Regions from separate parts of the Citrobacter sp. LST-B2 genome, predicted to be linked through region 1. Evidence: predicted binding sites of a transcription regulator. Region 1 holds the regulator's gene; the other holds the start of a gene.
What was found. Region 1 encodes PurR, which represses purine synthesis genes. Its sites were predicted from a motif close to CANGCAAACGTTTGCNTG; they were not measured.

Region 1 (5,762 bases):
ACCCAGCCAGGTCGCCGCCGGCACACCGCCGATATTGGCGATGGTCAGCCCCATAAACATGGTCGCAACGGCGCTCGCCTGTTTGTGCTTCGGCACCACGCTTGCCGCCACCACCGAGCCCAGGCCGAAGAATGCGCCGTGGTTAAGGCTGGTTAAAATACGTGACAACATCAGCGTGGTGTAATCCGGTGAAATCGCCGAGAGCACGTTACCGAGCGTAAAGATAGCCATCAGAAAAATGAGCGCATTACGGCGTCCGCGATGTGACAGCAACAGCGTCATCAACGGCGCGCCGACCATCACGCCGACCGCATAGGCACTAATCAGCATACCTGCCGCGGGAATAGACACATCAACGCCACGCGCGATGACGGGCAGCAGACCCATTGGCGAGAATTCGGTGGTACCGATGCCAAACGCACCAATGGCCAGCGCCAGTAACGGATAATTGATTTTCATGCAGTGATGACTCCGGCTCTTCGCGACAGGGCGCGATGCTTAACAAAGAGTCAAAAGCATGACATCAATCACAAAAAAAGAGAAGTTAACAAAAATACAAAAGACTTTTGCAGATTCAATAACAATATGGCGGGAGGTTCGAGGGAGCAGGAACTCCCCCGAGGGGATCAGTGCAGTGCCGCCGTCAGGCCGCCCGCAACGATTAAAGCCAGGACAATAAACGTGGTCACTAATGAAAATTTCAGATCGGTGCTCATCAACTTTTCTCCTTTTTATACCCACACAAAAAGTGATATAGCGCATTTTTACACACTTGAGTGTAAAAATCTCCCACGATTTAGAGTGATATGTGCTTTTAATACTTCCCCTTTTCGTAAAGATCAGACAAAATTCGACGCTTACTTGATTAGCGTACCGGCCATTGACCCCTTCCTGACGTTCCGTGTCGTTTCCCGGCGTGCCGCAGCCCAGACGTTGGGCACAGGATGAGTAAAGGCAAACGTTTACTTGGCGTAATTTAATGTTCAGGTTGGGTCTGGAGTGAGATTTAATGGCAACAATTAAAGATGTAGCGAAGCGCGCAAACGTTTCCACTACAACCGTGTCACACGTAATTAACAAAACGCGTTTCGTCGCTGAAGAAACACGCAATGCAGTGTGGGCGGCAATCAAAGAATTGCACTATTCCCCCAGCGCGGTTGCCCGTAGCCTGAAAGTTAACCATACCAAATCTATCGGTTTGCTGGCGACGAGCAGCGAAGCCCCCTATTTTGCTGAAATTATTGAAGCGGTTGAGAAGAACTGCTTCCAGAAGGGCTATACCCTGATCCTCGGCAACGTCTGGAACAACCTGGAAAAGCAGCGTGCCTATCTGTCGATGATGGCGCAAAAACGCGTTGATGGCCTGTTGGTAATGTGTTCCGAATACCCCGATCCCCTGCTCTCGATGCTGGAAGAATATCGTCATATCCCAATGGTGGTGATGGACTGGGGCGAAGCCAAAGCCGACTTCACTGATACGGTGATTGATAACGCCTTCGAGGGCGGCTACATGGCAGGCCGTTACCTCGTCGAGCGTGGACATCGCGAAATTGGCGTGATCCCAGGACTGATGGAGCGTAACACCGGCGCAGGCCGTTTGGCCGGATTTATGAAAGCGATGGATGAAGCGCTGATTAAAGTGCCTGAAAACTGGATTGTTCAAGGCGACTTCGAGCCGGAATCCGGCTACCGCGCCATGCAGCAAATTCTGTCGCAGGCGCATCGCCCAACGGCGGTCTTCTGTGGCGGCGATGTCATGGCGATGGGCGCCCTTTGCGCCGCTGATGAGATGGGTCTGCGCGTCCCGCAGGACGTGTCGCTGATAGGCTACGACAACGTGCGCAACGCCCGCTTCTTTACACCAGCGTTGACCACCATCCACCAGCCGAAAGATTCACTGGGTGAGACGGCCTTTAATATGTTACTGGACCGTATCGTCAATAAACGCGAAGAGTCGCAGTCTATTGAAGTCCACCCGCGCCTGGTGGAGCGCCGCTCCGTGGCGGATGGCCCGTTCCGCGACTACCGTCGTTAAGCCTCTTCTGCGGGAGTCTCATCGGGCTCCCGCAGCCACTCTTTGTTCAGCGTTTCACTGTCTCCCAGATAATCCAGCAGCCAGATCAGCGCAGGTGACATATCATTCTGCTGCCAGGTCAGGCAACAGGCCGCATCCGGGAAAGGATTATCCAGATTTAACGCGACCCACTGCCCCTTGTTGAGATACGACTTGGCGAAATGTGTCGGGACCATGCCGACACAGAGTCCGGCGCTGATACAGGTCGCGGAAGAATCCCAGTCCGGCACCACCACCCGCTTCTGATTGTCCAGCAGCCAGGTCACGCGTTTCGGCAGCGTGCGGGAGGTATCTTCCAGCACCAGCGACGGCCAGTTGCGCAACGTGTCATCGCTTAACGGCCCGCTCATGGCGGCCAGCGGATGCGTACTGGCAACGACACAACACCAGCTCAGCTTACCCATATCGCGGAAAGTGTATCGTCCGCCAACCGGGATCGCCTGGGTTGCCCCGATGGCGAGTTCGACCCGACCATCTGACAGCGCGTCCCAGACGCCATTAAACACCTCCTGGAAGACCAGTAGTTCCACGTCATCAAAGTGGCGGTAGAAATCGACAATCAATTGCCGCGTGCGTTCCGGGCGCACGATATTGTCCACCGCAATGGGGAGTTGCCCACGCCAGCCGTTAGCGATCTGCTGACACTGTTGACGCGTGATCTGCATTTTTTTGATGACAGAGCGGCCTTCTTTCAAAAACCAGGCGCCCGCCGGGGTTAACACCACATCACGATGGCGACGTTCAAAAAGCGGGACGGCCAGCCACTCTTCCAGTTGGCGAACCGTATAGCTGACCGCTGAAGGCACCCGGTGCAACTCCTGGGCCGCGGAACTGAAGCTCCCGTTGCGTGCCACGGCATCGACCACTTCCAGCGCATATTCTGACCACATAATCTGCCTACAAAATTTTTGAATGCAATAAACAAATATTACCGTTTCACAAGCCCAAATTCACTCCCTACACTCTGCGCCAGTGTGATTAATCAAAATTAGAGAACAACTATGCAACCAGGAAAAGGGTTTTTAGTCTGGCTGGCAGGGCTCAGCGTGTTGGGTTTTCTGGCAACCGACATGTATTTGCCCGCTTTTGCCGCCATTCAATCTGACCTGCAAACACCGGCCTCTGCCGTAAGCGCCAGCCTGAGTCTGTTTTTAGCAGGCTTTGCCGTCGCCCAACTGCTGTGGGGACCCCTCTCTGACCGTTATGGCCGTAAACCGATCCTGTTGCTGGGTCTGTCTGTCTTCGCCCTCGGTAGCCTGGGTATGCTGTGGGTGGAGAGCGCAACGGGCCTGTTAGTACTGCGTTTTATTCAGGCCGTGGGAGTCTGCGCGGCGACCGTCATCTGGCAGGCGCTGGTTACCGATTACTATCCTTCGCATAAAATTAACCGCATTTTCGCGACCATCATGCCGCTGGTCGGGCTGTCTCCTGCACTGGCGCCGTTATTAGGCAGTTGGATTCTGACCCATCTTTCCTGGCAGGCGATCTTTGCCACGCTGTTTTTCATCACGCTGCTGCTGATGCTGCCCGCCCTGTTTTTAAAGCCCACCACCCGGGCTCGCGATGACAGCAAGGACAAACTGACGTTCACCACCCTGCTGCGTGCGAAAGCGTACCGCGGCAACGTCCTGATTTACGCCGCCTGTTCTGCCAGCTTCTTTGCGTGGTTGACCGGTTCCCCGTTTATTTTGAGTGAAATGGGCTACAGCCCGGCGGTGATTGGGCTGAGCTACGTACCGCAGACCATTGCTTTTCTGATTGGCGGCTATGGCTGTCGCGCCGCGTTGCAAAAATGGCAGGGACAACAGCTCCTGCCCTGGCTGCTGGTTATCTATGCGCTGAGCGTGGTGGCAACCTGGGCGGCAAGTTTTATCCATCACATCACGCTTGCAGAGATCCTGATCCCCTTCTGCATAATGGCGATTGCCAACGGGGCTATTTACCCGATTGTGGTTGCCCAGGCGCTGCGTCCATTCCCGCAGGCGACGGGTCGTGCCGCAGCCCTGCAAAATACCCTGCAGTTGGGTCTGTGCTTCCTGGCAAGCCTGGTCGTTTCCTGGCTTATCAGCACACCGCTGTTGACCACGACCAGCGTGATGTTGTCTACGGTGGTACTGGCTGGACTGGGCTATAAGATGCAACTGCATCCTTCTAACGACAGTGCGCAGCATGATAATTGCGGGATTGCCCACAGCGAATCCCATTGATATCACTCATAATCACCGTTAATTAGTCGGCTAACAATTTTTGGTTGTATCATCGTTTTTTGAGGCCTATACTAAATTTCGGTTGTTAAAATTACGATAATTATTATGTGTTAACGGGAACCGGAGCGTTCCCGGTTCCCCATGGATGGCCTTTTCGGCAAGGGGTCCTCCCTTCCTCTGTTCTACGTCGGATAATAGACTCGCGGAATGTTTCCGTGAGATTTCTCACTAAGCCCAAAAAGCGTCTACGCTGTTTTAAGGTTCTGATCACCGACCAGTGATGGAGAAACTATGAGTTCATCGTGTATAGAAGAAGTCAGCGTACCGGATGACGACTGGTACCGTATCACTAACGAATTATTAAGCCGCGCGGGCATTGCCATCAACGGCTCTTCACCAGCAGATATACGCGTTAAAAACCCCGATTTTTTCAAACGCGTTTTACAAGAGGGGTCGCTCGGTCTGGGTGAGAGTTACATGGATGGCTGGTGGGAATGCGATCGGCTGGACCAGTTTTTTAGCAAAGTTCTGCGAGCAGGACTGGAAAACCAACTTCCCCATCATTTCAAAGATACCCTCCGCATCGCGGCCGCTCGCCTGTTCAATCTGCAAAGTAAAAAACGAGCGTGGATCGTCGGTAAAGAACATTACGATCTCGGCAACGATCTGTTCAGCCGTATGCTCGACCCTTTTATGCAGTATTCCTGCGCGTACTGGAAAGACGCGGATACTCTGGAGGCGGCGCAGCAGGCCAAACTGCGGTTAATCTGCGAGAAATTGCAACTGCAACCCGGTATGCGTGTGCTGGATATTGGCTGCGGCTGGGGGGGTTTATCGCACTATATGGCGACGCATTACGGCGTCAGTGTGGTTGGCGTGACGATTTCAGCCGAGCAACAGAAAATGGCTCAGGCCCGCTGTGCCGGGCTGGATGTGTCGATTCTGTTGCAGGATTATCGTGATTTGCACGATCAGTTTGACCGCATTGTCTCGGTAGGCATGTTTGAGCACGTCGGCCCTAAAAATTACGCGACCTATTTTGACGTGGTTGATCGCAATCTGAAACCCGAAGGGCTGTTCTTATTACATACCATCGGTTCGAAGAAAACCGACAATAATGTCGACCCGTGGATCAACAAGTATATCTTCCCGAATGGTTGCCTCCCGTCAGTACGTCAGATAGCCAACGCCAGTGAATCGCACTTTGTGATGGAAGACTGGCATAACTTCGGCGCGGATTACGACAAGACGCTGATGGCATGGTACGAGCGTTTTCTCGCTGCCTGGCCTGAAATTGCCGAGAACTATTCCGAGCGTTTTAAACGGATGTTCAGTTACTACCTCAACGCCTGCGCCGGCGCGTTCCGCGCCCGCGATATTCAGCTCTGGCAGGTGGTATTCTCGCGCGGCGTTGAAGACGGCCTCCGCGTAGCCCGCTAAACTTTCTTATGCCCCCGCCGTCTTGCGGGGGCTGGAGGGTT
Region 2 (5,762 bases), 2.2 Mb from region 1:
AAAGGAGCTTCTTAAAAGAGTTTGGTATGAACACTGAACTGCCCCATCAAGATATGAGAGGGTAAAAAACAATCTTGATATGCAATAATTTTTAATATCCAAACCGCCCCCTCAGAGACAGAACGCTCCCGGATAATGAATATCCGGGAGCGCTAAGGAGAGATTATGGCGTAACGGGCGCGGGGGAAACGGGGGCCGGTTCGGTCGACGTCACTTCACCCGCGGAGACGACTCCGGCCTGCATGGTTTGCGTGACCTGCTGTTTATTCGCATTCACGGCGTGCAATTGCCCATTCACTGTGGGCTTGAGCGGCGCGTCTGCCTGCACCGTTCCGCTGGCTGTCAGCTGAATATTACCGTCACCGGCGATCGGCAGTGCCGGCCAGCCCCATTGCTGTAGAACGTTCACCGGGACACCGCGGCCATTCAGGCTGATCTGTGTCTGGCGCGGCGGTAACTGTGACACGCTGGCGGTCGCTTCCAGAATCCCTCTTTCCGTAAAAGCGCTCAGTTCGCTGATATTCACCGTGTTGGCGTTGGCAGCTAAAGACAAGGAGGGGCGGCGCACGTCAACGCGGTTGAAGGTGGCGGCGGCGGCATTCAGGGTCGCGTTTCCGCTCCAGACGCCCCATTTCTGGTTCTGGACCAGCCCCAGATTCGCGCCATAACCATCCAGCGCGGTCAACTGCCACGGGAATGTCGGGTCGATATCAATCACCAGGTTGCGGCTGGCAGTAAATTTCTTCAGCGTCAGGCTGTTCAGCCATGTCGGCAGCGGTTGCATCCAGCGCTGTTTCCAGTTTTCCGGCAGGGTGTACTCGATGCCCGCGATGGCTGCGTCATCGAGGATAAGGGCTTTACCTTCCCGCAGCCAGTTGCCGGAAGTCCTGACCATTCCGCCTTCCCAGCGGGTAGTGAACTGGCGCAGCGCGATACCTTGCGGCGAAAACTCGGCATTCAGAATAGGGTCGAACAGATGCAACGAGCCAAAAATGAACTCGCTGGCATTCATCGACAATTTGCCTTCCTGCGTCTGCCAGTCGTCCTTGCTGAAGGTCAGATTGCGCAAACTAAGGTCAAGGTCAGTGACTGCCCAGTCTGGTCCCTGTAGACGCGCGTCAGTGACCTCAAGGCGATTAATCTGTAGCGATGGAATGGCGTTCAGCGGCGCGAAAAAGTCGGCCAGCGATTTATCGCTTTGCAGTCGGATGTCGTTCAGCCGCAGATTCTCCACCATCCAACTGCCATCAGCATGGCGTTTTGCTACACCGGTTAACGCACCGCGCGCGATATCTGCGCCGATAGTGCTTAATGTCACCTGTTCGTTATCGATACTGCCTTCAATCAGTACGTTAGCAGCAGGAACGTCATTTAGTGTCAGAGAACCCGCGCTGAGCTGAATCTGCGCTTTGCTGCCGAGCACTTTACCGGCTTCGGGCAGCCAGGGAATGATGCCACCATTAACCCGCTGAGCGCTCAGATCCCACTCGCTGCCCGGGCTATTAAGCGCCATATCCTGCAACTGCAGGCGGTCAGACTGAAAGGGGAGCGGTGCCGTCTGAGGCGAAATATTAAGGGTACCGTTTTGAAGCAGGATCGTATCGACATGCCGTGGATGTGTCAGTTGGCGAGTACTCAGCCCAATATCGACCGCTTTTGCCACGAGCGTGGCTGGTTGACCATCACGCCCAAAGGTGACGTTTTTCAGCAGGATATGTGAAGGAGAAGAAAAACGATGGTCCATCGCCTCAAAGGATAACTGATAGTCGCTGTGCTCAGATATCCAGGCACTGATGTGTTCTGCGCCCCAGCGCGTTTGCAGCAGGAAATAGAGGCCGAGAATCACCACCAGAAGGGCGATCAGCACATAGAGAATCAGCTTTCCAATAAATTTCATGGTCTTCCATCCTGCGAAGGGCACATAGTTGAGTTATGCACGATTTACGCGCAATCCTCAAGGCAGGAATCGTGAAAGAGTATGATAGCGACGGTGAATTTGAATCACCGTCGCATAGCCTTTACTGCTTTTCAGGCGGGAAACTCAGGTTCAGTACGATAGCGGTTATACCACCCGCAGCAATACCGGAAGAGAGCAGGTTTTTCACCCAGTCAGGTGCAAACTGGAGGATCAGCGGCTGCTGAGAGACGCCAAGACCGACAGCCAGTGACAGCGCAATAATCAGGATTGCGCGGCGGTTCAGGGGTTCGCGGGAAACAATGCGCACGCCAGAGGCCGCGATAGTCCCGAACATAACCAGCGTTGCCCCGCCGAGCACTGGCTCAGGGATATGCTGCACAAAGCCGCTCACCGCCGGGAACAAACCGAGCACGATCAGCATCAGCGCAACCACAAAGCCAACGTAGCGGCTGGCCACGCCGGTTAACTGAATGACCCCGTTGTTCTGTCCGAAACAGGAGTTTGGGAAAGTGTTAAAGACCGCAGAGACGAAGGAGTTCAGGCCGTTTGCCAGCACACCGCCCTTCAGACGTTTCATGTACAGCGGGCCAGAGACGGGCTGTTCGGAAACGTCGGACGTTGCGGTGATATCGCCGATGGTTTCCAGCGAGGTAATCATAAACACCAGCATCAACGGCAGCAGCAGATTCCAGTCAATGCCCAGCCCGTAGTACAACGGCGTCGGCACCATGATCAGATCCTGGGAGGCTGGCGCGTTGTTTTCCGGCAGCATGCCCATAAACCATGCCAGCGCATAGCCCGCCGCCATAGCGATAACCAGTGAAGCCACGCGCAGGTACGGGTTACGCTGGCGGTTGAGCAGAATAATCAGCAGCAGCACAACGCCTGCCAGCATCAGATTCTTGGGCGCTCCGAACGTGTTGTCGCTCATCGCGGCATAACCACCACCGATGGACGTCAGCCCCACCTGAATCAGCGACAGACCGATAATCATCACCACTACGCCCGAGACCAGCGGGGTGATGATACGACGCGCGAGATGCAGAATCCGGGAGAGCACCATCTCCGTGCAACTGGCCAGCATCAGGGTGCCAAACAGCGCCGCCATCATCGTGGGGACGTCTGCACCGCCGGTTTTCAGTGCGGTACCGCCCATAATCAGCGGTGCCACGAAGTTAAAACTGGTGCCCTGAATCGATAACAACCCTGAACCCACCGGACCCCAGGCTTTAATCTGAATAATGGAGGCCACGCCAGAGGCGAACAGCGACATACTGATAATGTGTTGCGTATCCTGAGCCGGTAACCCCAGCGCCTGACAGATGAGCAGCGCCGGCGTAATGACCGCAACGAACATCGCCAACAGATGCTGACAGGCGGCAAACAGGGTTTGCGGAAGCGGCGGGCGATCTTCAAGACGATAAATCAGTTCGCTGTTTTGAGTCTGCGCAACCGGTTGCGCATTTTCCGACTCGAGGGTGTTAACAGACATCAATGATAATCCCGTGATGACAAAGCGGGCATTTTATCTGACCAGATGGTAAAAGCAAACGTTTGCGAGTGGGTATTCTTAATATTTAAAATAGATGAAATCACATTTTTATATAACTTTTCCCTCTTTTCTGCTTAAAATCCATGCCGAATTACTACTAAAAGCTAAAAATATCCGCAGGAATAAGACATCAGTGCGTAACTGATTCAGACGTACTCAAGGAGCTTTGTATGTTTCAACTCGATACCTTATCAACCCTCGTTGCCGCAACGCTGACGTTGCTACTGGGGCGTAAACTGGTTCAGTCAGTCTCCTTCCTCAAGAAATATACGATTCCTGAACCCGTTGCTGGTGGGTTGCTGGTCGCATTGGCCCTGTTAGTACTGAAAAAGAGCATGGGCTGGGAAGTGAATTTCGATATGACGTTGCGCGATCCGCTGATGCTGGCGTTTTTCGCCACCATCGGTTTAAACGCCAACATCGCCAGCTTACGGGCGGGCGGTCGCGTGGTGGGAATTTTCCTGATCGTCGTCGTGGGGTTGCTGCTGATGCAAAATGCCATCGGCATTGGGATGGCCAGCCTGCTGGGACTTGATCCACTGATGGGGTTGATTGCTGGTTCGATCACGTTGTCTGGCGGCCACGGTACTGGTGCCGCCTGGAGCAAGCTGTTTATCGAACGCTACGGCTTTGCTAACGCGACGGAAGTGGCGATGGCGTGCGCCACCTTTGGTCTGGTTCTTGGTGGGCTGATCGGCGGGCCTGTGGCACGTTATCTGGTCAAACACTCCACCACGCCGGACGGTATTCCGGACGATCTGGAAGTGCCTACCGCCTTTGAAAAGCCGGACGTCGGGCGCATGATCACCTCGCTGGTACTGATTGAAACCATTGCGCTTATCGCCATCTGTCTCACCGTGGGTAAGATCGTTGCGCAATTGCTGGCGGGGACAGTGTTTGAGCTGCCCACGTTTGTCTGCGTGTTGTTTGTCGGCGTGATTGTCAGTAACGGCCTGGCGCTGGTAGGTTTTTATCGCGTTTTTGAGCGTGCAGTCTCTGTTCTCGGGAACGTCAGCCTGTCGCTGTTTCTGGCCATGGCGCTGATGAGCCTGAAGCTGTGGGAACTGGCTTCACTGGCGCTGCCGATGCTGGCAATCCTGGTGGTGCAGTCCATCTTTATGGCGCTGTACGCGATATTTGTCACCTGGCGAATGATGGGCAAAAACTACGATGCAGCTGTGTTGGCGGCGGGACACTGCGGCTTTGGTCTGGGGGCGACGCCAACCGCGATTGCCAATATGCAGGCGATTACCGAACGTTTTGGTCCATCCCATATGGCGTTTCTGGTGGTGCCGATGGTCGGCGCGTTTTTCATTGATATCGTCAACGCGCTGGTGATTAAATTGTATTTACTGTTGCCTATTTTTGCGCAATAACGAGAAGGTGCGGTGGTGATGAACCACCGCGCTTTTGCATCGCCATCAGGATCAGGCGTTAGAATAGCGTTCTGTTTCAGGCATCCAGCGTTCGATTAACGCTTTTGCCTCTTGTGGGTAACGTTCATGAATATGACGAGCAATACGCTGAACTTCCGGAATAATGGCCTGATCTCGCAGTAAATCCGCCACTTTGAATTCGGCATTCCCCGTCTGCCGCGTACCCAGCAATTCACCGGGTCCGCGAATTTCGAGATCTTTTTGCGCAATCACAAAGCCATCGCTGCTGTCGCGTAACACCTGCAGGCGTTTCTGGGCCGTTTTCGATAACGGCGACTTGTAGAGTAGTACGCAGTGTGAGGCCACCGCGCCACGGCCGACGCGTCCACGTAGCTGGTGTAACTGTGCTAAACCGAGACGTTCCGGGTTTTCGATGATCATCAGACTGGCATTAGGGACATCCACACCGACTTCAATCACCGTGGTGGCGACAAGCAGGTGCAGTTCGCCCTGTTTAAACGCCGCCATCACCGCCTGTTTTTCGGCAGGCTTCATGCGCCCGTGGACCAGCCCGACGTTTAGTTCTGGTAACGCGAGTTTTAACTCTTCCCATGTGGCTTCAGCGGCCTGCGCTTCTAACAAATCAGATTCTTCAATCAGCGTACAGACCCAGTAGGCCTGGCGACCTTCCTGCGTACAGGCGTTGCGCACGCGGTCAATAATATCGCTGCGACGCGTATCTGGAATGGCAACCGTTGTGACGGGAGTGCGTCCGGGGGGCAGTTCGTCAATGACGGAGGTATCGAGATCTGCGTAGGCGGTCATCGCCAGCGTCCGAGGAATAGGCGTAGCGGTCATGATCAACTGATGCGGATGGAAACCCTGTTGCTGGCCTTTTTCCCACAGTGCGAGGCGC

Region 2: gltS (sodium/glutamate symporter) is a predicted target of PurR. The motif match lies at 3,462-3,479, and genes of this name have one in related genera.

Annotation. Positions count from the first base shown of each region.
Region 1 is NZ_CP192598.1:2,313,223-2,318,984, reverse strand. Features, by position in the region: gene ACQ0PY_RS11130 (MFS transporter) at 1-459, opposite strand, end outside; gene cydH (cytochrome bd-I oxidase subunit CydH) at 627-716, opposite strand; gene purR (HTH-type transcriptional repressor PurR) at 1,010-2,035, shown strand; gene punR (DNA-binding transcriptional activator PunR) at 2,032-2,964, opposite strand; gene punC (purine nucleoside transporter PunC) at 3,076-4,281, shown strand; gene cfa (cyclopropane fatty acyl phospholipid synthase) at 4,573-5,721, shown strand.
Region 2 is NZ_CP192598.1:88,317-94,078, forward strand. Features, by position in the region: gene ACQ0PY_RS00420 (AsmA family protein) at 164-1,897, opposite strand; gene xanP (xanthine/proton symporter XanP) at 2,019-3,410, opposite strand; gene gltS (sodium/glutamate symporter) at 3,641-4,846, shown strand; gene recG (ATP-dependent DNA helicase RecG) at 4,898-5,762, opposite strand, start outside.